Regions from separate parts of the Zoogloea sp. JDB1 genome, predicted to be linked through region 1. Evidence: predicted binding sites of a transcription regulator. Region 1 holds the regulator's gene; each other region holds the start of a gene.

Region 1 (7,976 bases):
CTGACCCTCCAGGTCGTAGCCGAGATGCAGAAGCTCGGCGGCACCGCCGCCTTCATCGACGCCGAACACGCGCTGGACGTCACCTACGCCCAGAAGCTCGGCGTGAACATCGGCGACCTGCTGATCTCCCAGCCGGACACCGGCGAACAAGCCCTCGAGATCGCCGACATGCTGGTGCGGTCCGGCGGCGTGGACGTGGTCGTCATCGACTCCGTCGCCGCCCTCACCCCGAAGGCCGAAATCGAAGGCGAGATGGGCGACCAGCTGCCCGGCCTGCAGGCCCGCCTGATGTCCCAGGCCCTGCGCAAGCTCACCGCCAACATCAAGCGCACCAACACCCTGGTGATCTTCATCAACCAGATCCGCATGAAGATCGGCGTGATGTTCGGCAGCCCGGAAACCACCACCGGCGGCAACGCGCTCAAGTTCTATGCCTCGGTGCGCATGGACATCCGCCGCATCGGCACCATCAAGAAGAACGACGAGGTGATCGGCTCCGAAACCAAGGTCAAGGTCGTCAAGAACAAAGTCGCCCCGCCGTTCCGCGAGACCCTGTTCGACATCCTGTACGGCGAAGGCACCTCCCGCGAAGGAGAGATCATCGATCTGGGCGTCCAGCACAAGTTCATCGACAAGTCCGGCGCCTGGTACGCCTACAACGGCGAGAAGATCGGCCAAGGCAAGGACAATGCCCGCGAGTTCCTGAAGACCAACCCGCACATCGCCCGCGAGATCGAGAACAAGATCCGCGTGGCCGTCGGCCTGCCCGAGATGGCGGCGCTGCCGCCGGCGGCAGCTGCAGCGGCCTGACGACGCGGACGAGAACGCTACGCCGATGGTCGCAAGCCTGCATGAACGCGCCCTGCGCTGCCTGGCCCAGCGGGAACACTCCCGCGCGGAGCTGGCGCGCAAGCTCGGCGCGCTCGGCAGCCCCGAGGAGGTCGATGCCGAGCTCGACCGCCTCGTGGACCTCGGCCTGTTGTCCGATGCCCGTTTCGCCGACGCCTACGTGCGCGCCAAGGCCAGCCGCTTCGGCGCCGCCCGCCTGAAACTGGAACTGAGCCGCCGTGGCGTATCCTCCGAACTGATCGGCGACGCGATCGACGAAAACACCGGCGAAAGCGAACTCGAACGTGCCCGCGACATCCACCGCCGAAAATTCACCACACCACCCGCAGACGCGCGAGAATGGGCACGGCAGGCGAGATTCCTTCAAGGTCGCGGCTTTTCCACCGAAATCATTCGTAGAGTCCTGAAAGAACACCCCGGCGATGAGCCTGCTTAAAGTCAGCAACCTACGCAAGAAGTACAAGGCCCGCACGGTCGTTCACGACGTTTCCTTCAACGTCGGCAGCGGCGAGGTCGTCGGTCTGCTCGGCCCCAACGGCGCCGGCAAGACCACCTGCTTCTACATGATCGTCGGTCTCGTGGCCGCCGACGGCGGCGAGATCACCCTCGACGACGAGGTGCTGACCCATCGCCCGATCCACCAGCGCGCACGCCTGGGCCTGTCCTACCTGCCGCAGGAGATGAGTGTCTTCCGCAAGCTGACGGTGGCCGAGAACATTCAGGCCGTGCTCGAGTTGCAGAGCCTCTCCAAGGCGCAGATCGCCAGCCGCCTTGACGAGCTGCTGAACGAGCTGGGCATCGAGCACCTGCGCGACAGCACCGCCATCTCCCTGTCCGGCGGCGAACGCCGACGCTGCGAGATCGCCCGTGCCCTGGCCACCGACCCGCGCCTGATCCTGCTCGACGAACCCTTCGCCGGCGTCGACCCGATCGCCGTCATCGACATCCAGAAGATCATCCGCTTCCTGAAGGACAAGGGGATCGGTGTGTTGATCACCGACCACAACGTCCGTGAAACCCTCGGCATCTGCGACCGTGCCTTCATCATCAACGCCGGCGAGGTGCTGGCCAGTGGCCGCCCGGACGAGATCGTTCACAACGAACAGGTCCGCCAGGTATACCTCGGCGAGCACTTCAGGCTCTGAGGCCCGATACGACTCATGAAGCCCAGCCTCCAGCTAAAACTCTCCCAGCATCTCGCGCTGACACCTCAGCTGCAGCAGTCCATCAAGCTGCTGCAGTTGTTGACCCTCGAACTCAACCAGGAGATCGAGAAGATCCTCCTGGAAAACCCCATGCTCGAGCGGGAAGAGCCCGAGGGCGACCTTGGCTCGAGCCGCGTCGAGGCCCCCGGCCCCGTGGCGCCGGCAGGCAGCGAAGCCGCGCACGAACGCGAGCAGGAGCAATCCCGGGAGTCGGAACGCGAGCGCGAACCGGACCATGATTTCGACAGCAGCGGCGAAGCCGGTGAATGGGCTGCAGCGGGCAGTGGTGGGCAACGCGACGACGATGACGAGACCGACTTCCAGGAGTTCCAGGCCGCCGTGCCGTCCCTGCGCGACCACCTGGACGCCCAGGTTGCGCTGACGCCGCTGTCCGACCGGGACCGGGCGCTGGTGCGCTTCCTCATCGAGGCCCTCGACGACGACGGCTACCTCAGCCAGGATCTGGCCGATCTGCTGCCGCTGCTGCCCCCCGAACTGGAAATCGAACTGGACGATCTCAAGATCGCCCTGCGCCAGATCCAGAGCCTGGACCCGGCCGGCATCGGCGCCCAGGACGTGGGCCAGTGTCTGGCCCTGCAGTTGCACACCCTGCCCCCCAGCGAGGCCCGTGAACTGGCCATCGCAATCGTCAGCGAGCATCTCGAACTGCTCGCCGCCCGCGACTTCCTGAAGATCAAGCGCGCACTGCGCTGCAGCGACGACACCCTGCGCGAAGCCCACGCCCTGATCCTCGGCCTCAACCCGCGCCCCGGTGCCCAGTTCTCCCAGGCCGACACCCGCTACGTGGTGCCCGACGTGGTGGTCCGCAAACAGCGCAGCAACTGGGTCGTCAGCCTCAACCCAGATGCGATGCCGCGTTTGCGCATCAACCAGCTGTATGCCCAGATCCTGCGCGACAACCGTGGCGCCAGCGGTTCCCTGTCCAGCCACCTGCAGGAGGCGCGCTGGCTGATCAAGAACGTGCAACAGCGTTTCGACACCATCCAGCGGGTTTCGCAAGCGATCGTTGACCGCCAGCGCCAGTTCTTCGATTATGGCGATGTGGCAATGCGACCGCTGACCCTGCGGGAAATTGCCGAACAACTGGATCTACACGAATCCACCGTTTCGCGGGTGACCACCCAAAAGTACATGGCCACACCGCGGGGCATTTTCGAGTTCAAGTATTTTTTCGGCAGTCACGTTGCCACCGACAGCGGTGGGGCTGCTTCCTCGACGGCGATTCGGGCGCTGATTCGCCAGCTCGTGGGAGCGGAAGACAAGAAGAAACCCTTGTCCGACGCCAAGATTGCCGAGTTGTTGGGCCAGCAGGGTATCGTCGTGGCTCGTCGGACAATTGCAAAATACCGCGAGTCCCTCGATATTCCGCCGGTCAGTCTGCGCAAAACCATCTGACAGAAAGGTAGCAACCATGAACCTCAACATCACGGGGCATCACGTCGAAGTTACGCCGGCCATCCGCGAGTACGTCACGAGCAAGCTGGACCGCGTGATCCGTCACTTCGACAACGTCACCAGCGTCGGCGTGATCCTCTCGGTGGAAAAGCTGCGTCAGAAGGCCGAAGTCACCGTGCACGTGCGCGGCAAGGACATCTACGTCGAGAACGAAGATGCCGACATGTACGCAGCCATCGACGGGCTGATCGACAAGCTTGATCGTCAGGTCCTGAAGTACAAGGACAAGACCAGCGACCACGGTCACGACTCCCTGAAGCAGCACCTCGCCGAGTCCTGATTCCCGGCGTCGAGTAATACCCTTTTCCCCGGGACCGTTGTGGCTATAATGCGCCCCAATTGACACAACGGCCCCGGCGGCCTCCGCCTCCGGATCTTCCTGAATCGCCTTTCACCGGCAACCTGTGTCGGCCCGTTCCGCACACGGGAGAGTCCTCGCATGAACCTCATCGCCAAACTTCTGCCGCCGACCAATGTAGTCGTCGGACTCGAGGCGAGCAGCAAGAAGCGCGCTTTCGAGCAAGCCGGCCTGCTGTTCGAGAACAACCACGGCATCGGCCGCAGCACCGTCTTCGACAGCCTGTTTGCCCGCGAGAAGCTCGGCTCGACCGGCCTCGGCCAGGGCATCGCCATTCCTCACGGCCGTATCAAGGGCCTCAAGGAGGCGCTGGGTGCGTTCATCCGCCTCGCCGACCCGGTTCCCTTCGACGCCCCCGACGGGCGTCCCGTATCGATGCTGTTCGTGCTGCTGGTACCCGAGCAGGCCAACGAGCACCACCTCCAACTGCTGTCCGAACTGGCTCAGATGTTCAGCGACCGCAGCTTCCGAGAACAATTAATGAGCGCGCCCGATGCCCAGGCCGCCCATACCCTTTTCGCCCAATGGGGCAGCCATGCGTCAGACGACGGTCAGCCGGCTGTTTGACGACAATCTGGAGCGCCTCCGGCTGCGCCATATATGCGGCAGCCTGGCGACCCGCATTTCGGTCTCCGAAGACCGTATCTGGCCCGCCGACATGGTCGGCCACCTCAACCTGATCCACCCGGACCGCCTGCAGATCCTCGGCGCCTCCGAGATGGCTTGGGCCCGCCGCCAAACCCGCGAGAAGGTCATCCACCACGTCCGGGAGATTCTCTCCTACGCCCCGCCGGCGCTCATCGTCGCCGACGATGAGGAGATCCCGAGCATCATCCGCACGCTGTGCGCGAACGAGGACATCGCCCTCTTCGCAAGCCCGCTGCCGTCCGCCAACGTCATCGACCTGCTGCGCAGCTACCTGTCGCGACAGTTAGCCGAAAGGGTCGCGCTGCACGGGGTGCTGATGGACGTGCTGGGCCTCGGCGTGTTCATTACCGGCGACTCAGGTGCCGGCAAGTCGGAACTGGCGCTGGAACTGATTTCCCGCGGCCACGGTCTGGTGGCCGACGACATCGTCGAGTTCTCGCGCATCGCCCCGACCGTACTGGAAGGACGCTGCCCCGAATTACTGCAGGACGTCATAGAGGTGCGCGGTCTCGGCATCCTCAATATCCGCACGATATTTGGCGAAACGGCCTGCCGGCGGAAGATGAAGCTCAAGCTGGTGGTCCACCTGCAGCGCCGCCAACCGGGCCAGGAAGACCCGCTGCGCCTGACCCTCGACGGCGAACAGCAACCCATTTTAGGCGTGCCGGTGCGCCGTGTCGTGTTGCCGGTTGCGGCCGGCCGCAACCTCGCCGTACTGCTCGAGGCCGCCGTGCGCTCGACGATCCTGCTGTTGCGCGGCATCGACTCCACGCAGGAATTCGTCGACCGCCAACGTCGCGCGATGGAAGAAAGCGGCTTCTAGCCGCCGCTGCCACAACTCGTCGCAAACGACGCATCGACGCACCTCTCCACCGTCAATTGCGGGTCTCACGGTACGTTTGTGATCCGTGCGCAATGCCGACAAACCGTCCATACGAGAAGAGTGGCATGATGAAAAAATGATATTGAGCGTCGTCATTTCTCTGTTTGCTGCCGGCCTGGCCCCCGCAGCCTTTGCCACGACAGGCCAGCAGAACGAGATGAAGTCCTGTAACAAGGAAGCCGACGAGAAGGCACTGAAGGGCGACGAACGCAAAAAGGTCATGAGCGGCTGCTTGAAAGTCTGAATTGCCGCACAGGCTTCATACATGAACAGAGGGCCGCAATTGCGGCCCTCTGTCATTTGATCCAACACGCCTCCAGCAACATCATCCAAGGGCAAACGCCACCACGTCCGACATGTTGTCGCCGACGGAAAAGCCGCAGCCGATATGCCCCTTCTCGCCGAGGATGAACTCCTCGCGCTTGACGCAGTGTTCGGGGCTGCCCTCCTCAAGCAGGAAGGTGCCGTTGGTGCTCGAATCGGCCAGATAGAACAACCCATTACGAAGCTCGAGACGGGCATGCTGACGCGATACACGCGGATCGGTGATCACAATATCGTTACCGGTATCACGCCCGAACAGCAGGGCCGGGCGGGCCACATCGATCACCCAACTGCGCCCGCGATAACTGATTCGCATGTGCTTATGAGCCTGCAGTGCCTCATGGCGCAGTTCGGCAGGCGTGGGCGGTGGAGCCTCCCCCAGTTCGAGAACGGGAATGGGCATTTCGCCTGCTCCATCCCCTGCCTGTCCCAGCATGCGACGCAGCGACGGCGCTAATATCCGTCCCAGGTTTTCCGATACCGCGATACTGTCAGGGGCATGACTCTCGACCAGCAGCACGGCCAGCTTTTCAGCCTCCAGCCCCAGCCCATCGGCTTCCGTTTCCAGCACCACCCCAGCTTTCAGCATCAGCTTGATACCGCTCATCGGCGGCAGGGCCCGCACCCGCTCACGCATCTCCCGCGCGGCCAACAGGGCTGCATCCGCATCCATAAAGTGCGCCACCAGCGATGCCTTCTTGACCGCGAAGCCGATGGCCTGATAGGCCTCGGCGCAGCGCGACATACGATTCAGGCTGCGTTCGACCGCATAGGCCGCCTCGGCCTCACCCAGCTTTTCGGCAAGGAGAATACCGCCGGCAATTTCGGCAAGGAGGAGGCAGGGCGCCTTGGCGCGATCAGGCATGCTGAACGACTCCGTAATCCGCACTAGGCGGAAGAAAGTTGGCCCGGATCGCACGGCCTTCGGCCAGAGCGGTGCAAAGGTTCATGACATCAGCTCTTCCAGATTCCGATCGGGATGGCTGCAGCCCCCTCCGGATGGACCGGCAATTCCGGTTTGTCGAAAACGATGTCGCCCTGCTCGACCTGCGTGTCTCGCGACACGTTACGGAAGTCGAACAATTCGGCATCCGCCATGTGGGATGGCACGACGTTCTTCATGGCGGTGGCAATCGACACAATACGCCCCGGAAAACGCTCGTCCCAGTCACGCAGCATGGCCTTGATCTGCTTGCGCTGCGCATTCTCCTGGCTACCGCACAGGTTGCACGGAATGATCGGGTACTCCATGCCACGGGCGAAACGCTCGATGTCCTTCTCAGAACAGTAAGCCAGCGGCCGGATCACCACATTCTGCCCGTCGTCGCTGACCAGCTTCGGCGGCATTCCCTTCATCTTGCCTCCGAAAAACATATTCAGGAACATGGTTTCGATCATGTCATCGCGATGATGGCCGAGGGCAATCTTGGTTGCGCCGAGTTCCTTTGCCGTGCGGTAAATGATGCCTCGTCGCAGGCGCGAACACAGTGAGCAGGTCGTCTTACCTTCAGGAATCTTGTCCTTGACAATTGTATAAGTGTCTTCGGTAACGATCCGGTATTCCACGCCCACCGATTCGAAGTACGCCGGCAACACGTGATCCGGAAAGCCGGGCTGCTTCTGGTCGAGGTTCATCGCGACGATACGGAAGTCGATCGGAGCGCGCTCCCGCATTTCCATCAGCAGGCTCAGCAGTGTGAACGAGTCCTTCCCGCCCGACAGGCAGACCATGACCACGTCGCCGTCCTCGATCATCCTGTAATCGCCGATTGCCTCGCCGACCTTGCGCATCAGGAATTTCTTCAGGCGCAGGAGCGTATTGGAGTGGCGACCTTCCGTTTCGGGTTGCTCGGCGGCGGGGCTGGCGAGGGCTGGCACTACTTGTTCCATGTCAATCAAATTTCCGAAGATTATAGTCCGATCACACAATTGCCGATCGGCATAAATGTTAAATGGCTTATAAATGGGCGCTTCGCCCACCATCCACCGATAAAATCTGCCCTGTAACGTATGGTGCGTCGAACAGCAGGAAGCGCACAGTACGCGCGATGTCGGACGGCGAGCCGACCCGCCCCAGCAAGGTATGGGCGACGATGCGCTCCCGCTCCAGCGACGGAAACTGTCCATCGTCAGGCCATTCGATCGCCCCCGGCGCGACGCCGTTCACTCTTACACGAGGCGCCAGTTCCTGCGCCAACGCACGGGTCAGCCCCAGCAGGCCAGCTTTTGCGGC
Region 2 (7,976 bases), 2.4 Mb from region 1:
GACCTGCGCCAGGCTTTCGTCCGTCTGCGCCTGCCCGCACCCTTACGTGCCTATCGCGCCGACGCCTTCATCCCGGCCGTGGATGCGGACGTGGACCGGGTACGCCAGTGGATGGAAGACATCCTGCAGGCACGCCTCGTCCCCGGCAGCGTACCGCAGGCCGCCTCCCCTTTCACCCATCCCTTCACCATCGCTTCACAACCGGAGATCCTTTCATGTCCGTAGATTCCGCCCTGTCCTATATCCGCCGCATGCGTTCCGACGCCGACTTCCGCGAGGCCGTGCAAGCCCTGTCCGAGGACGAGCCGGCCTCCTGGGCTTTTCTCAAGGAAAGCGGCTATGCCTTCTCGATGGAGGAGTTCCGCCTCGCCCAGGACGAGATCTACAAGGAGTACGGCATTACGCCGATGTAGCCTGCCGTCGCTGCGCCCAAGCCGGGGGCAGCAAAGAGAGAAGGGCCCGCTCCGGGAGGAACGGGCCCTTCTCATACGGGAGGTCGCTGGAAAACAGGCGGACGTCAGCGCGGCGGCGTGCCGAACAGGGTCACTTCCAGCTCCAGCACCGCCTTCACTACTTCGCCATGGCGTTCGTCGGCGGTCGAGGCATCGCCCAGGCCGGCACGTTCCATCCACACGCGCGCCTGTTCCAGGGTTTGCCGCGCCTCCCTTTCCGCCTGGGCCAGCAGCGTCATGCTGCCGAACTTGCGGGCGCCCTTCAGGCGATTGATTGCATTCTGCAGACCACGGGTCTTCATCGTCGTCTCCTCAGCAGGTTTCCGCGTATTTGGCCGGCGCCTCGACGCCCAGCGCGCGACGCATCCACAAGGGCGGACGCTCCAGCATGCGCTGCACGTATTCGACGACCTCGGTGATGTCCCGGCTGTTCTCCATCTTCACCGGATATACGCCCATGTTCTTGACCGTCACCGCGTGCAGATCGGACAAGCCCTTGCTGAACAAGATCGCGCAGCCGCGTACCGCCTCGATGCGGGCCGTCATGTGCTCCGCGCTGGCGCCGCCACTCGGGTCGCCCATCGAACAGCCCATGCCGCCGCCGGGCCCCTTGCTGCCATTGCCCTTGCCGGCAGCCGCGCCGCGGAACTGGATGCTGTCGACGAACTCGCCGCCCTGCAGGCCGACTTCGTAGATGACAAGCTGCCGCGCCGCGGCGAAGTTGGCATTGACCTGCAGCAGATCGTTGGTGGCGATGGCGATCCTGAGCAAACCGTTCTTTTCCATGATGCGCTCCTAGAAGTTGGGGACGATGTGGGATCGGGTCAGGTCATCGGCAGGCCGACGACGTTCACTTCGCGTCCGAAGCGGGCCCGGAAGCGCTCCGGCAGGTGCACGCCATCCGCAATGCGGGCGCGCCACAGGGATAGCCGGTTCAGGGCCAGCCGACCTTCCTTGAGCGCCTCCACGGGGATGATGTGCAGCACGTTGTCGAAGACGAGGTAGAAATCCACCGGGTAGCGCGCCGGGTCGGCAAAGCGCTTGCCGATCTCGATGCACAGCAGCTCCCCGTCGATGCGGAAGCCCGGGTTGTCGTTGTCGAAACGGAAATGCCGGTTCATCGGCAGGGTCTGGTTGAACTGGTAGAGGATGCGGTCCTCATCGTTGAAGCCCTTGATCTCCGCGACGATGTCGGTGAAGTACTGGGCCAGCATGGCCTCGACGTAGGCTTGCCCGTGGGGCTGGTTGAAGGAGTCGAGGTAGAACAGCACGAAGGATTCGAGCAGTTCCAGCCCCATCGTGGACAGGGTGATGAACTGGGCGCAGCGTCCATGCACGCAGCGGATGCGCACCAGGCCGTCGTCCAGTTCGATATGGCCGTCCGGCAAGACCCAGGCCAGGTGGCAGATGCGCAGGATGCGGTAGACCTCCGCCACGACCTTCTCCAGCGTGCCATGCCTGGGCAGGGCCTGGTATTTCCTCCAGCTGGGCAGGTCCTCGATGTCCGGATGGGCCGAGGTCAGCAGCCCTTCTAGCAGGGAAAAAGCCATTTCCGTGGCCAGCAGCCCCGGAAGCTGCGAGTGGCTGTCGGCCTCCGGGGTGCCGAAGGAGAGCTTCTTCTTCTTGCTGCAGAACTCCACCTGGCGATACTCGGGCAGGTGGTGGCGGCGGCCAAAACAGGCGGCGAAGTCCTTCGCCAGATCGTCGTGCGAGAGCATGGGGGCGTCTCCGCAGTGGGTTGAGGGCGGAAACGGGGCGTGGCCCCGTTCCGTTCCAGCCGGCTCCGCCTGCACGGAACCGGCGCCTGACAAGGCCGTGGCTGGATTACCAGGTGTTCAGGATCCATTCGCGATCCCTGGTGTACTCCATGTGCGCGAACATCGCGTTGGCGATGGACTCCGCCAGCTCCATCGCGCCCTTGTAGCCCACCGTGGGCTTGCGGTAGAGGCCCGCCCGGTCGAAGGTCGGGAAGCCGACCCGGACCATCGGGATGTTGGCGTCGATGGCGATGTAGCGGCCCTTCGAGTGCCCCATGATCAGGTCGAGCTTCACCTCGCCCTTGGCGATCTTCTTCTCCAGGTCCCACAGGTCGGCGTTATGGATGATCTCCATGTCAAAGTGGGCGGAGGCCTTGAGCTCGGCGATGCGCGGGTCCTTCTTGTACTTGCTGCCCTGGTCGTCGCCGATCAGCAGCAGCACCGGCTCCAGCTCCACTTCCATGCAGAACTGGGCGAGGCCCAGCACCAGGTCCGGGTGGCCGAAGATGGCGACCTTCTTGTTGGCGAAGAACATGTGGGCCAGGTCGGCCAGCGCATCGAGGGCGATGCCGCGCTCGCGTACCAGCGACTCGGGGATCTCCTTGCCGGTGATCTCGCTGATCTTGCGCAGCATGTCGTCGGTGTTCTTGATGCCGTAGGGCGTGTTCACCAGGTTGTGCGGCACCTCAAAGGCATCCTGCAGGTACTCGCTGGTGGTGGCACCTTCATAGCGGGCCAATGCCACGGTGGCGACCGCGTTGGCACTTTCCTGAATGTCCTCGACGGTGGTGCGACCGTGAGTGTCGATGACCTTGTTGGGCATCATCGGGGAGTCGAAATCCTCGGTATCCACCAGGATGTTGGCGTCGACGCCCATCTCCTTCATGTAGTACTTGAGGAGTGTGATGTCGCCCGGATTGACCCAGCCGGGGATCAGGTTGAGCTTGCCGTTCGGCGCACCCTTGGTCTTGGCGATAGTCTTCACCATCGACTTCAGGCACTCGGCATAGCCGCTCACATGGCTGCCCTTGAAGCTGGGCGTATGCACCGGCGCCAGGTAGATCTGGCGATCCGGGAACTCGGCCTTGAGAGCCCGGTTGCAGTTGTTGATGGTGCCTTCGATGTCGTCGCCGATCACTTCCGTCGAGCAGGTGGTGATGATCGGGATCACCCGCAGGTTCGGATAGCGCTTGGCCAGCACCATCACGCCCTCCTCCACCCGCTTGGTTCCGCCGAACACTGCCGACTCCTCGTGCAGCGAGGTGGAGGCGATGTCGAAGTTCTCCTTGAAATGCTGGGCGAACAGCAGGCGCACGAACATCGTGCAGCCCTGGCCGCCATGGACCAGCGGAATGCAGTCCTTGACGCCGATCCCGGCGAACTGGGCGCCGGCCGGCTGGCAGTCGTACATCGGGTTGATGATGCCGCCCCGGTCCTTCGGGACGAGTTTCACTTCGGCCGGCTTCACGGCGGCCGTATCACATGCACTCATGAGAATTCCCCTTGGCTGCGGGCAGGTGCCGAGGCCTCCGCCCGGTGGTGCCTCAATAAAGGTGGTGATTGAGTTCGCGGTTGGTGGAGCGGGCGATCGTGGTGTCGAGCAGGCGGGCCTTGAGGCTCTCCATCACCTGGGTGATCTCCTCTTCGCCGGCTTCGCGCACCCACGGATAGCGCTCCCGCAGGTCGTCGGCCATGATCCGGCCGTCGGCGTAGTGCAGACGCTCCATCGGGGTATCGCGCTTGGGCGGCTTGCCGGTGAGCAGGGCCGTGGCCTGATCGACGACGCCGTGGATGTTTTCGGTGCGGTCCCAGGTACGGGAGAAGAACTGCCACAGGCAGCGCTCCTCCGTGTAGCTGAAGACGTCCTCGAGCTTGTCTTCCAGCATCACGCAGCCTCCCGCATGATCACCGGCGTGCTCTGGGCCTTGTCGCGGATATCGACGGCGGCCAGGTGGCGCAGGGGGTTGTACACCGCGTTGTAGGTGTCGCGGGCCAGATTCACGAAACCCTCGAAGCCCATATAGGGGCCGTTGTGGTAGCCGTGGCCATTCACGTACGGGATGTGCAGCTTCTTGACCAGCTCGCCGACCCGCGGGCCGGTGAAGATCACGTCCGGTTTGACCAGGTCGATGATCTCGAAGAACTCCAGCTCGTTGCCATCGTCAATGTAATACGTGCCTTCGCGGCCGCGGGCGATGACCTTCTCGAAGTCCTCTTCATGGCCGAACTTGGACGACATGGCCACCACTTGGATGCCCAGGTCGTCCTCGACCGACTTGGTCCAGTGCCACAGGCGCGGGCCGCCGGTCCAGATCGCCATCTTCTTGCCCTGCAGGCGCTCCTTGTACCAGTCGAGCTTGGGCTTCCACTTGGCCTCCTCCTCGGCGATCAGCGCCTCGCCGCGCTCCTCGATGCCGAAGAAGGCGCAGATCTTGCGGATGCCCTCGGCCATGTAGCTGAAGCCCCAGGAGTCGATGTCCAGGCGCGGAATGCCGTAGCGCTTCTTGAGTTCGTTGGCGATGTAGCCCGACGAGCGGGCGCAATTCACCACGTTGAGCTTGGCCTGGTGCATGCAGCGCAGGTCGTCGTAGGTGCCGTTGCCGGTGAAGTGGGCGACCACCTGGATGCCGAGCTTGTCCCAGTAGGTCTGCAGCAGCTGGGTATCGCCCTGGATGTTGAAGTCGCCGATGAAGTTCATCGTGTATTCACTGGTGATTTCCTTCTCCAGCGTCTCGACCTTCTCATTGATCCAGCCGATATTGAGCACGTGGTGGCCCTTGGACTGGGACACGCCGGAGAAGCCCGGACATTCGACGGTGAAGATGTCCACATCCGGCCGCTCCTTCATGACCTTCTTGGCCACCGCCTTAATGTCGTCGCCGATCAGCGCCGTCGGGCAGGTGGTATAGACGATCATCCGCTTGATGTCCGGCATCTCGTCGAAGGCCTCGTTCATGCTCTGTTCGAGGCGCTTCTCGCCGCCGAACACGATGTGGCTTTCCTTCATGTCGGTGGACCACACGTACTTCATGTTGAAGTGGCCGTTGTCCGTCGGGTAGCGCTTGGTGTGCCAGGTGTCGTAGGCGCAGCCGAGCGGGCCGTGGATCATCTGGATGGTGTCCTTCAGCACACCGCCGATCACCAGCTTGGCGCCACAGAAGGCGCAGCCGCGCTCGGACAGGGTGCCGGGAATCGTCGCCGCGTTGGCAATAGGCAGGTATTCACGAGTGTCCTCGTCGGGCGCCTTGAGGTAAATGTGTTTCTGGCGCTCGGGAATGTCCTTGTCGCATTCGAGCAGGACCATGGGCATGGCATTTCTCCTTGCAATTGATTCCGGATTGACCGGAGTGGAAACGAAAAAGCTTTTCGATCAGGAAGGCAATTCCATTTAGCATCGAGCGTGCCACGTCATTCAAATAAATCCAGAAAAAAAGAATTTACAGGCAAATCAAGGTATTGAAGACCTTGTTCGTAAAACTCAATTTCGGCTCCATTTTTTCAAGGCTTTTAAATCCGTTCGCCCACGTACCAAGCACAATTTGGTGTTCGCGATTGTGCGCGCGGCTTTTTCGGATGAAATAAGAAACCCGTCGCGCCAATTCCGGCGGGACGGGTCGATATGAGCTATCGGGAAATTTCTATTGCAGGCTCGATCCGCAATGGATGGCCAGCGGGCGTGGCCGCTCGAGCCTTCCGGCTTTCACGAGCCAGGGCGGCGGCGTGCCCTGCAGGACCAACTGGATCTGATCCAGGGCCCAGGGCGCGTCCATCGGGCTCCCATAACCCAGCGGATGGACGCCGAGGTGCATGAGGCGCGCCGCATTGGATGTGCCCACGCCGACGGTCAGCAGCAGATGGCAATCGGCAATGCACTCCGCCCGCCATCGGTTCCCGTCGTCCGCGGCCTTGGCGGCCGCCGTTCCGCGCACGTCGATCAGCCGCCTTTCCGTCGCGCTCAACTGGAAGATCAGGAAACGCAGGCAGGCGTTGAAGAAGCCGTCCAGCTGCAGCCCCGAGTCGGACGCAATGGCGATGCGGATGGAGCCTGGCATGTCGCCATCCTCATAGCGCTGGATCGGCGGAATCGTGGTGTCGATGATGTTCACGGTCGCCCGGTCCGCCAGAAAGGCCAGCGCCTCCCGCAGCTGCGGCCGCGGCAGCTGCGGGAGGCGTCCGCCGGGTGCGGCCCGCAATTGCGCCACTGTCAGCGAGCGGAGCTTGCGGTCGGTCAGCGGAAACCCCAGTAGCGCGATCAGGGTTTGAACCGCGTCGGCCACCGGCACACCCGGTAACGCGCGGGCCGCCAGGCCGATGCGCAGCGCGAGCTCCGCCGAAAGTCTGGACGTCATACCGCGGCCTACAGCGGCGTAATGGCGCCGGACGCGCATTCGGCGAGGCAGGCCGGATCGCCATCGCATTCGGTGCAGGTTTCGGGGTTGATGGAATAGACGCCGCTCTTCTTCAGCACCGAGCGGGTCGGGCACACCGGCTTGCAGTCGCCGCACAGGCTGCAGGCATCCGGATCGATCATCATGGCCATGGCGAACTCCAGGCTGCGGTCCGGCGCGGCATTCGGGGGCAGTAGCCCCCGTGCCTGCCGGACAGGGTGGGCGGAACGGGCCTCAGGCGACGGCCAGTTCAGCGGCGGTCTTGCCGACGATGGACTCGTCTTCCTGCTCCATGATCCCGAACTCCATCAGCAGTTCTTCGAGGCCGTCCATTTCCAGCGGCGTCGGGATCACCAGCTTGGTGTTGTCGATCACCTTGCGGGCCAGCGCGCGGTACTCGTCGGCCTGCTTCGCGGTCGGGTCGTACTCGATGACGGTCATGCGGCGGATTTCGGCGTGCTGCACGACGTTGTCGCGCGGCACGAAGTGGATCATCTGGGTGCCCAGGCGCTCGGCCAGGGCCATGATCAGCTCGTCTTCACGGTCGGTCTTGCGGCTGTTGCAGATCAGTCCGCCCAGACGCACGCTGCCGGAGTTGGCGTACTTCACGATGCCCTTGGCGATGTTGTTGGCGGCGTACATGGCCATCATTTCGCCGGAGCAGACGATGTAGATTTCCTGAGCCTTGTTCTCGCGGATGGGCATGGCGAAGCCGCCACACACCACGTCGCCGAGCACGTCGTAGAACACGAAGTCCAGGTCTTCGTCGTAGGCGCCTTCTTCTTCCAGGAAGTTGATGGCGGTGATCACACCACGGCCGGCGCAGCCGACGCCGGGCTCCGGGCCACCGGATTCAACGCATTTCACATCGCCGAAGCCGGTCTGCAGCACGTCGTCGAGCTCCAGGTCCTCCACCGAGCCAGCCTCGGCGGCCAGGTGCATCACCGTCGTCTGGGCCTTGCTGTGGAGGATCAGGCGGGTGGAGTCGGCCTTCGGGTCGCAGCCGACGATCAGTACCCGCTTGCCGGCCTCTGCGAGCGCGGCGACCAGGTTCTGGGTGGTGGTGGATTTGCCGATACCGCCCTTGCCGTAAATGGCGCATTGACGCAGTTTCTTGCTCATTTCTATTACCCCTTTTGATTGAATGAAGACTGGCGCAAATTGCTCAGCAAGGGGCATGCCATTATTCTTTAATTGCTTTTTCCTTTTATTTTCGCGCCCTTCTGAATTGGAAATTCAATTTCCGGAAATAAAACCGTTCGTTTGAGTACAACGCCGTCCAACCGGTGTTCGCCTCTGTGCAAGCAGCGCAAAAAGCATCGGAGCCTGAAATGAAAAAGGCCGGATAAATGGACAACCCAAGAGTCCATTTATCCGGC
Region 3 (7,976 bases), 560 kb from region 1:
AACTGGCCCTGCGCGAAAGCGAGGCCCGCTGGCAGTTCGCACTGGACGGCGCCGGCGACGGGGTGTGGGACTGGAATATCGCGAGCGGCAAGGTCTTCCGCTCCCCGCGCTGGCTGAGCATGCTCGGCTATGGGGCGGAGGAGGCCGAGGATAGCGGCAAGGAGTGGGCGTGGCGGGTCCATCCCGACGACCTGTCGGGACTGCTGGCGGCCCGCGATGCGCATCTGCGCGGGGATACGCCCTATTTCACGCACCAGGCGCGGCTGCTCTGCAGGAACGGCAAGTACAAATGGGTGATGGCGCGGGGTCTGGTGGTGGAGCGCAACGACAACGGCCGGGCGCTGCGCATGATCGGCACGCAGACCGACATCGACGAAGTGAAGGCCCGCGAGGCGCGGATCCTCGACCACAACCTCGACCTGGCCACGCTGGTGGAGGCGCGTACGCGGGATCTGCAGGCCGCCAAGGAGGCTGCCGAGGCTGCCAACGAGGCCAAGTCGGTTTTCCTGGCCAACATGTCCCATGAGTTGCGCACGCCGATGCACGGCGTGCTCAGTTACGCCCGCCTCGGTGAAAGCCGCATCACCCAGGCTGGGCACGAGAAGCTGCGCGGCTATTTCCATCGCATCCGGGTCAGCGGCGAGCGTTTGTTGCTATTGCTCAATGATCTGCTCGACCTCTCCAAGCTGGAGGCCGGGCAGATGGTGCTGAACCTGCAAACGATGGACATGTCCAGGGTCGTGCAGGACGGACTGCGGGAGTTCGAGGCGCTGTTCCAGGCCCGCGCGCTGCAGGTGCGTGTCGAGCGGGACGCCAAACTGCCACGTATCAACGGGGACGCGGCGCGCTTGGGGCAGGTAGTGATGAATCTGCTGTCGAATGCCGCCAAGTTCACGCCGGAGGGCAAGGGTATCCTGCTGTCCCTGCATGTTGGTCGGCTGTCCGATGGCGCTGCCACGCCGGCTGCGCAAGACGGCCCTGCGCTGGTGTTCTGCGTGTCCGACGAAGGGGTGGGCATTCCGGTGGGGGAACTCGGCGCGGTCTTCGACAAGTTCGTGCAGAGCAGCCGGACCCGTACCGGCGCTGGTGGAACGGGGCTGGGGCTGGCGATCTGCCAGGAGATCGTCGCCGCTCATGGCGGCTTCATCCGCGCGCGCAATAATTCGGCCGGCGGTGCAGAATTCATCGTCGCATTGCCGTTGGCCGAACAGGACAGGCCGACGTTGGCAGAGGCCAAAGAAGGAGAAACATGAGCAAGGCAAGAATACTGGTCGTAGACGACGAACCTTTCAATCTGGATATCGTCGGTGAATACCTGGATGAAATGGGCTTCGAACTGGTGATGGTGGATTCCGGCGAAGCGGCCTGGCAAGCCTTGAGTCAGCAGGACTCCCGCTTCGACCTGGTCCTGCTCGACCGCATGATGCCGGGCATGGACGGCATCAGCGTGCTGCGCCGGATCAAGAGCGACGAACGTCTGCGTTCGATCCCGGTGATCATGCAGACCGCTGCGACCTCACCCGAACAGGTCCGCGAAGGGCTGGCGGCCGGGGCTTTCTACTACCTCACCAAACCTTTCGAGGGCGAGGCGCTGCAGACCATCATCCGTTCCGCCCTCGACGACATGCGCGTGCGCCGCGAGCTGACCGCCAGCCTGGCCGAGCAGGCGCAGGCCTTCCGCTGCATCAAGGAGGGCGAATTCCGCATCCGTACCCTCGAAGAGGCGCGGGTGCTGGCCTCCTTCATCGCCTTGCTGGGGCCACAACCGGACATGCTGGCGATGGGCTTGTCCGAACTGTTGGTGAATGGTGTCGAGCACGGCAACCTGGGGATCGAATTCTCCGAGAAGAGCCGCCTGCGTGAGAGTGACAGCTGGGAGGAGGAGATCACCCGGCGGCTTGCTTTGCCGGAAAACCGGGACAAGGTCGTGCGTCTGCGCGTGCGCAGCGACGACAGCCGCTGGGTGTTCGAGATCCGCGACGATGGCGAAGGCTTCGACTGGCGCCAGTTCCTCGATTTCGATCCGGAGCGTGCCTTTGCCCCCAACGGGCGTGGCATCGCCCTGTCCCGCCAGCTGGCCTTTGCGAGCCTGACCTACCTGCCGCCGGGCAACCAGGTTGTGGTCACGGTTCCCAAGGTCCAGGGCCTGGTCTGATACGTACTGGATGGATATGCGGGCGCGCCGCCTAAGGGCGCGCCCGCCAACTGCAGAGACTCTGTAATGGCAGAAAAACCGTTGCGCGTGCTGGTTGCGGATGACATTGCGTCGAACCGGAGCATCGTAGGCACTTTCCTGGCCCACCTGAATTGCGTTCCCATCTATGCGGAGGATGGCGTCGAAGCCGTCGAGCTGTTCCGGCGCGAATCGCCGGACGTGGTGTTGATGGACCTGATGATGCCGCGGATGGATGGCTTCGAGGCAATCCGCCAGATCCGAAGCATCGCCGGCGATCGCTGGGTACCGGTGATCATCCTGTCGGCCCTCAGTGGTGAGGGAGACATCGTTCATGGGTTGGACATCGGTGCCGACGATTACCTGGCCAAACCTCTGTCCTTCCCGGTTTTCGCCGCGCGTTTCAAGGCCCTGCGCCGCCTGCTCGACATGCAGCGGCGGCTGGCGAGTTCCCTGGAGCAGGTCCGGGCGGTGGCCAACGGGGTCATCGACGGCATCATCTCGGCCGACGAGAATGGCCGCATCCTGTCGGTGAACCGGGCGGCAAGCCAGATCTTCGGCTATTCGTCGTCGGAGATGATCGGGCAGCTCCTCGGCATGCTGATGTCGGATGGCGATTTCGGTACCGAGCTGTCCATCCCCAGGCTGTTGTCGTCCGGGCAGATGAAGGCCGGCGGTCAGATCCGCGAGATGCTGGGGCGCCGCAAGAGCGGTGCGACCTTCCCGATGGAGGTCGGAATGTCCGATCTCCAGTTGCCCAACCGGCGCATGTTCATTGGTGTCGTCCGCGACGTCTCCGAGGCGCGCCGCATCCAGCGCCAGCTGGTCGAAGACGCAGCCCGTCTGCAGCGCTACCACGACGAGTCGGAGCGCGAGCAGGAGCTGGCGATGAACATCATGGAGCGCCAGATCCGCAGCGACTGGCTGCACGACCGCGCGGTGCAGTATGCGGTGCTGCCGGCGCGCAATTTCTCCGGCGACGTGGTGGCCGTGGCGCGCGCGCCGGACGGCGCCCTGTACGCGATGCTGGCCGATGCCACCGGCCACGGGCTGGCCGCTGCGGTGAGCGTGCTGCCTGCGCTGGGAGCCTTTTATCGAGGGGCTGCGCGCAATGCACCGCTGACGAGCCTGGTGACCGAGCTCAACGATCTGTTGTGCGGCCTGCTGCCCGCCGGGCGCTTCGTTGCATCGGCGCTGGTACGCCTGGAGGCCGCTGCACCGCAGGGGCAGATCTGGGTCGGTGGCGTGCCCGACGTGCTGCTGATCGATGAGCGTGGTACGGTGCTGCAGCGCTTTGTTTCCCGGCAGCTGCCTCTCGGCATCCTGCCCTCTGCGGAGGCCGGGATTGCCTGCGAGGTCTTCGGCTGGAATGCTGCGTCGCAGATCGTGCTTTGCTCGGATGGCCTGACCGAGGCCGAGAACCGCCAAGGCCAGTCCTTCGGCAATGCCGGCCTGGAGCAGACCCTGCGTGCAACGCCGCCGGCGTCGCGGGTGGCCGGCCTGCGCGAGGCGCTGACCCGTCACCTGGGCCGCCAGTCGGCGGCTGACGATGTGTCGGTGCTGATCCTCGACTGTCTGGTCGATGGCGAAGGGGCCGCCCGGGCGTCGTGATGACGACCTATCCCTGCAGTGAGGGTGAATGAACTTGCCTCCACCTGTTACCCTCATAAGGGGAGCAGGTTGATGTATCTCTGGCGCACTTCATGCTTTAAAGTGCCATGTCTTTCCAGGGTGTTTTCTCATGCTTCGAGTGCTCGTTGTCGATTCCTCCCGAGAGCGTGCCGCGGACGTTTGCGCAGCGGTGGCGCTCGCCGGCCATCAGGTGGCGGCGGTGTTGTCGAATGCCTTCGATCTGTCCGAGCAGGTCCTGGCCACCAAGCCGGACGTGATCTTCATCCAGGCCGATTCCCCCAGCCGCGACACCCTCGAGCATCTGGCCATCATGAACCGGGACTGTCCGCGCCCGGTGCTGCTGTTCTCGCAGGATTCCGATTCGGCGGCGATCCGCCGGGCCGTGAAGGCCGGCGTTTCCTCGTATGTCGTTGATTCGGTGTCGTCCGAGAGGCTCGATTCGCTGGTCGAGGTGGCCATTGCCCAGTTCGAGGCCTTCCAGCATCTGCGTGCCGAACGGGATGACGCGACCCGCAAGTTGAGCGAGCGCATCATCGTGGACAAGGCCAAGGGTGTGCTGATGAAGGCCCGCGGCCTCGACGAGGATGCGGCCTATCACGCGCTGCGCAAGCTGGCGATGGAGCGCGGCCGCAAGGTGGCCGACGTGGCCCAGGATGTGATAGATATGGCCAACCTCCTACTCTGAATGGAGTAGTGCCCGGCAGGGCGTGGATATCGATGGGGCGGTGGCGCGAAGGCGCTACCGCCTTTTTTCTTGTGGATTTACCGGTCTTTCCTCGAAGTGGGCCGGAATGGTGCCGAAAAGCCGATTGCTGCACTGCGGAAGTGCATTCAAGGAGCGGAATGCTGCTACCTCTTAAGGGGTAGGTTTGTGTTCATTATGGGATTTTTTCTTTTAATCAATGACTTGTTGTTTTTGGCACGGTCCTCGCTAAGTCCTGGCAGAAGTCGGACCAACGGCGGCCCGGCTTGATCAGGCGATCAGACTTGGACAAAGGCGTCCATCCCCCCAGCGCGAATCGCGCGGGGAGATGTGACGCCTCTTTTTTTTGGGTAAGCGGATCAGGGGCATGTGATGAGCGCGCAATTCGACGACAAGATTCTTTCCCGCCGTGGCTTTCTGAAAGCTGGCGCGACTATTGGAGGTATGGCAGCGATGGGGACGATGCTCCCGGCGGGCGGCGCGTGGGCCGCGGGTTCCGACAAGCCGGAACTGGAAGAGGTGAAGATCGGGTTCATCCCGCTGACCGACTGTTCCTCGGTGGTGATGGCCTCGGTGATGGGCTTCGACAAGAAGTACGGCATCAAGATCACCCCGAGCAAGGAGGCCTCCTGGGCCGGCGTGCGCGACAAGCTGGCCAATGGCGAGCTGCATGCCGCCCACGTGTTGTACGGCCTGGTGTATGGCCTGCACCTGGGCATCGGCGGCCCGAAGAAGGACATGGCGGTGCTGATGACACTCAACAACAACGGCCAGGCGATCACCTTGTCCAACGGCCTGAAGGAAAAGGGCGCGGTGGATGGCGCCTCGCTGGCCAAGGTCGTCGCCAGGAAGGACAAGGAATACACCTTCGCCCAGACCTTCCCCACCGGTACCCATGCCATGTGGCTGTACTACTGGCTGGCTGCCCACGGCATCGACCCCTTCAAGGACGTCAAGAACATAGTCGTGCCGCCCCCGCAGATGGTCGCCAACATGCGCGTCGGCAACATGGACGGCTACTGCGTCGGCGAGCCGTGGAACCAGCGGGCGATCGTGGACAAGATCGGCTTCACTGCGGTGACGACCCAGGATATCTGGACCGACCACCCGGAAAAGGTGCTGGGATCGACGGCCGAGTTCGCTGCCAAGTACCCCAACACCGCCCGCGCGATGATCTGCGCGATCCTCGAAGCCTCCAAGTGGATCGATGCCAGCGCCGCCAACCGCGCCAAGACTGCCGAAACCGTGGCGGCCAAGAGCTACGTGAATACCGATGTGGACGTGATCCGCAGCCGCATGATCGGCCAGTACGAAAATGGCCTCGGCAAGAGCTGGTCCGAAAAGAACTACATGAAGTTCTACAACGACGGTCTGGTGAATTACCCCTATCTGTCCGACGGTATGTGGTTCCTCACCCAGCACCGTCGCTGGGGCTTGCTCAAGCAGGACGTGGATTATCTGGCGGTGGCCAAGGCGATCAACAAGACGGAGCTGTACAAGCAGGCCGCCGGCATCGTCGGCGTACCGGTGCCCAAGTCCGACTTCCGCACGTCCAAGCTGATCGACGGCGTGGTGTGGGACGGCAAGGATCCGAAGAAGTACGCCGCCAGCTTCAAGATCCACGCCTGACCTGTAGGGGCGAGTCCGCTCGCCCAGCACTGCCGATCCACATCCGCGGGCGAAGCGATTCGCCCCTACAGAATTCTGGAGACCCAGATGAGCACTGCGACCCTTACCTCTGGCCTCGTGACTGTCGGGCCCGACACCGAAGCCGTTTCCGATACGCGGAATGACATCATCGTTGCCAAGCAGGAGGCCTCAATGGTTGCCGCACCTGTCACCCCGGCGCCAGCAGCCGAACCGTCTGTTTCCATCGGCGAACGCTGTGGCTCTTTCCTGCGCGCGGTGCTGCCGCCGCTGCTCGGCTTTGCCTTCATCATCGGCCTGTGGGCGCTGGTGGCGATGAAGTCCGCCGATTTCCCCGGCCCGGCAAAGACCCTTGATGCGGCCATCACGCTTTTCTCCGATCCCTTCTACCAGAACGGGCCGAATGACCAGGGCATCGGCTGGAACATCCTGTCGTCCCTCAAGCGGGTTGCCATCGGCTTCGGCGTGGCGGCTCTGGTCGGCATCCCGATGGGCTTCATCATCGGTCGCTTCGCCTTCATGAACAGCATGCTCGAACCGATCATCAGCATCCTGCGCCCGGTCTCGCCACTGGCCTGGCTGCCGATCGGCCTGATGGTCTTCAAGGCTGCCGACCCGGCCTCCACCTGGACCATCTTCATCTGCTCCATCTGGCCGATGATCCTCAACACCGCCCAAGGCGTGCAGCGCGTGCCGCAGGACTACCTGAACGTGGCACGGGTGCTGAACCTGTCCGAGTTCAAGATCATCACCAAGATCCTCTTCCCGTCCGTGCTGCCCTACATGCTGACCGGTATCCGCCTGTCCATCGGCACCGCTTGGCTGGTCATCGTGGCCGCCGAGATGCTCACCGGCGGCGTCGGCATCGGCTTCTGGGTGTGGGACGAATGGAACAACCTGAAGGTCGAGCACATCATCATCGCGATCTTCGTGATCGGCATCGTTGGCCTCGTGCTCGAACAATGCCTGCTGCTGATCGCCCGCCGCTTCAGCTACGGCAACAACTAACCGGCCCGGATCGAGGAGTCCTCACATGAACGCAATCGTAAAGGTCGAAAACGTCGGCATGACTTTCGACACCAAGAAGGGCCGCTTTGTCGCGCTGCAGAGCGTCAATCTGCAGATCCGCCAGGGCGAGGTGGTGTCCCTTATCGGCCACTCGGGCTGCGGCAAATCCACGCTGCTCAACCTGATCGCCGGCCTTACGCTGCCCACCTCCGGCGCGATGATCTGCAACGGCCGCGAGATCGCTGGCCCCGGCCCGGAGCGGGCGGTGGTCTTCCAGAACCACTCCCTGCTGCCCTGGCTGACCTGTTTCGAGAACGTCCATCTGGCCGTCGAGCGCGTCTTCGGCGCCAAGGAAGGCAAGGAGAAACTCAAGGCCCGTACCAACGCTGCGCTGGAGATGGTGCACATGAGTCATGCGGCGCAGAAGATGCCCCACGAGATCTCCGGCGGCATGAAGCAGCGCATCGGCATCGCCCGCGCCTTTGCGATGGAGCCGAAGATCCTGCTGATGGACGAGCCCTTCGGCGCCCTCGATGCGCTGACCCGCGCGTCCCTGCAGGACGAGCTGATCGGCGTGATGGAAAAGACTGGCGCCACTGTGGTGATGGTCACCCACGACGTGGATGAGGCGGTGCTGCTGTCCGACCGGGTGGTGATGATGACCAACGGCCCGGCGGCGACCATCGGCGAGATCCTCGAAGTGAAGCTGGCCAAGCCGCGCGACCGCCTGCAACTGGCCCACGATCCGCACTTCGCGGAATGCCGTGGGGCGATCCTGGAGTTCCTGTATCAGAAGCAGATGAAGAAGGCGGC

The links. Region 1 encodes sigma-54, which starts transcription at its own class of promoters, with help from an activator protein. Its sites were predicted from a motif close to TGGCACGCTTNCTGCTNA; they were not measured.
Region 2: the regulator sigma-54 is predicted to act here: its motif matches at 5,598-5,615, upstream of vnfD (nitrogenase vanadium-iron protein, alpha chain).
Region 3: the regulator sigma-54 is predicted to act here: its motif matches at 4,723-4,740, upstream of AC1PPK_RS08250 (CmpA/NrtA family ABC transporter substrate-binding protein).

The regions. Positions count from the first base shown of each region.
Region 1 is NZ_CM161496.1:1,294,519-1,302,494, reverse strand. Features, by position in the region: gene recA (recombinase RecA) at 1-810, shown strand, start outside; gene recX (recombination regulator RecX) at 836-1,285, shown strand; gene lptB (LPS export ABC transporter ATP-binding protein) at 1,272-1,994, shown strand; gene AC1PPK_RS05700 (RNA polymerase factor sigma-54) at 2,010-3,470, shown strand; gene hpf (ribosome hibernation-promoting factor, HPF/YfiA family) at 3,487-3,810, shown strand; gene ptsN (PTS IIA-like nitrogen regulatory protein PtsN) at 3,970-4,455, shown strand; gene hprK (HPr(Ser) kinase/phosphatase) at 4,424-5,359, shown strand; gene AC1PPK_RS05680 (PsiF family protein) at 5,445-5,663, shown strand; gene AC1PPK_RS05675 (FHA domain-containing protein) at 5,745-6,608, opposite strand; gene ttcA (tRNA 2-thiocytidine(32) synthetase TtcA) at 6,698-7,633, opposite strand; gene AC1PPK_RS05665 (pteridine reductase) at 7,701-7,976, opposite strand, start outside.
Region 2 is NZ_CM161496.1:3,724,479-3,732,454, forward strand. Features, by position in the region: gene phnD (phosphate/phosphite/phosphonate ABC transporter substrate-binding protein) at 1-225, shown strand, start outside; gene AC1PPK_RS16840 (Nif11-like leader peptide family natural product precursor) at 216-413, shown strand; gene AC1PPK_RS16845 (hypothetical protein) at 518-754, opposite strand; gene AC1PPK_RS16850 (NifB/NifX family molybdenum-iron cluster-binding protein) at 765-1,238, opposite strand; gene AC1PPK_RS16855 (hypothetical protein) at 1,277-2,170, opposite strand; gene vnfK (V-containing nitrogenase subunit beta) at 2,277-3,701, opposite strand; gene vnfG (V-containing nitrogenase subunit delta) at 3,754-4,095, opposite strand; gene vnfD (nitrogenase vanadium-iron protein, alpha chain) at 4,095-5,519, opposite strand; gene AC1PPK_RS16875 (dinitrogenase iron-molybdenum cofactor N-terminal domain-containing protein) at 5,848-6,558, opposite strand; gene AC1PPK_RS16880 (4Fe-4S dicluster domain-containing protein) at 6,567-6,749, opposite strand; gene nifH (nitrogenase iron protein) at 6,832-7,719, opposite strand.
Region 3 is NZ_CM161496.1:1,859,258-1,867,233, forward strand. Features, by position in the region: gene AC1PPK_RS08230 (PAS domain-containing protein) at 1-1,253, shown strand, start outside; gene AC1PPK_RS08235 (response regulator) at 1,250-2,155, shown strand; gene AC1PPK_RS08240 (SpoIIE family protein phosphatase) at 2,222-3,784, shown strand; gene AC1PPK_RS08245 (ANTAR domain-containing response regulator) at 3,915-4,490, shown strand; gene AC1PPK_RS08250 (CmpA/NrtA family ABC transporter substrate-binding protein) at 4,881-6,137, shown strand; gene ntrB (nitrate ABC transporter permease) at 6,225-7,163, shown strand; gene AC1PPK_RS08260 (ABC transporter ATP-binding protein) at 7,189-7,976, shown strand, end outside.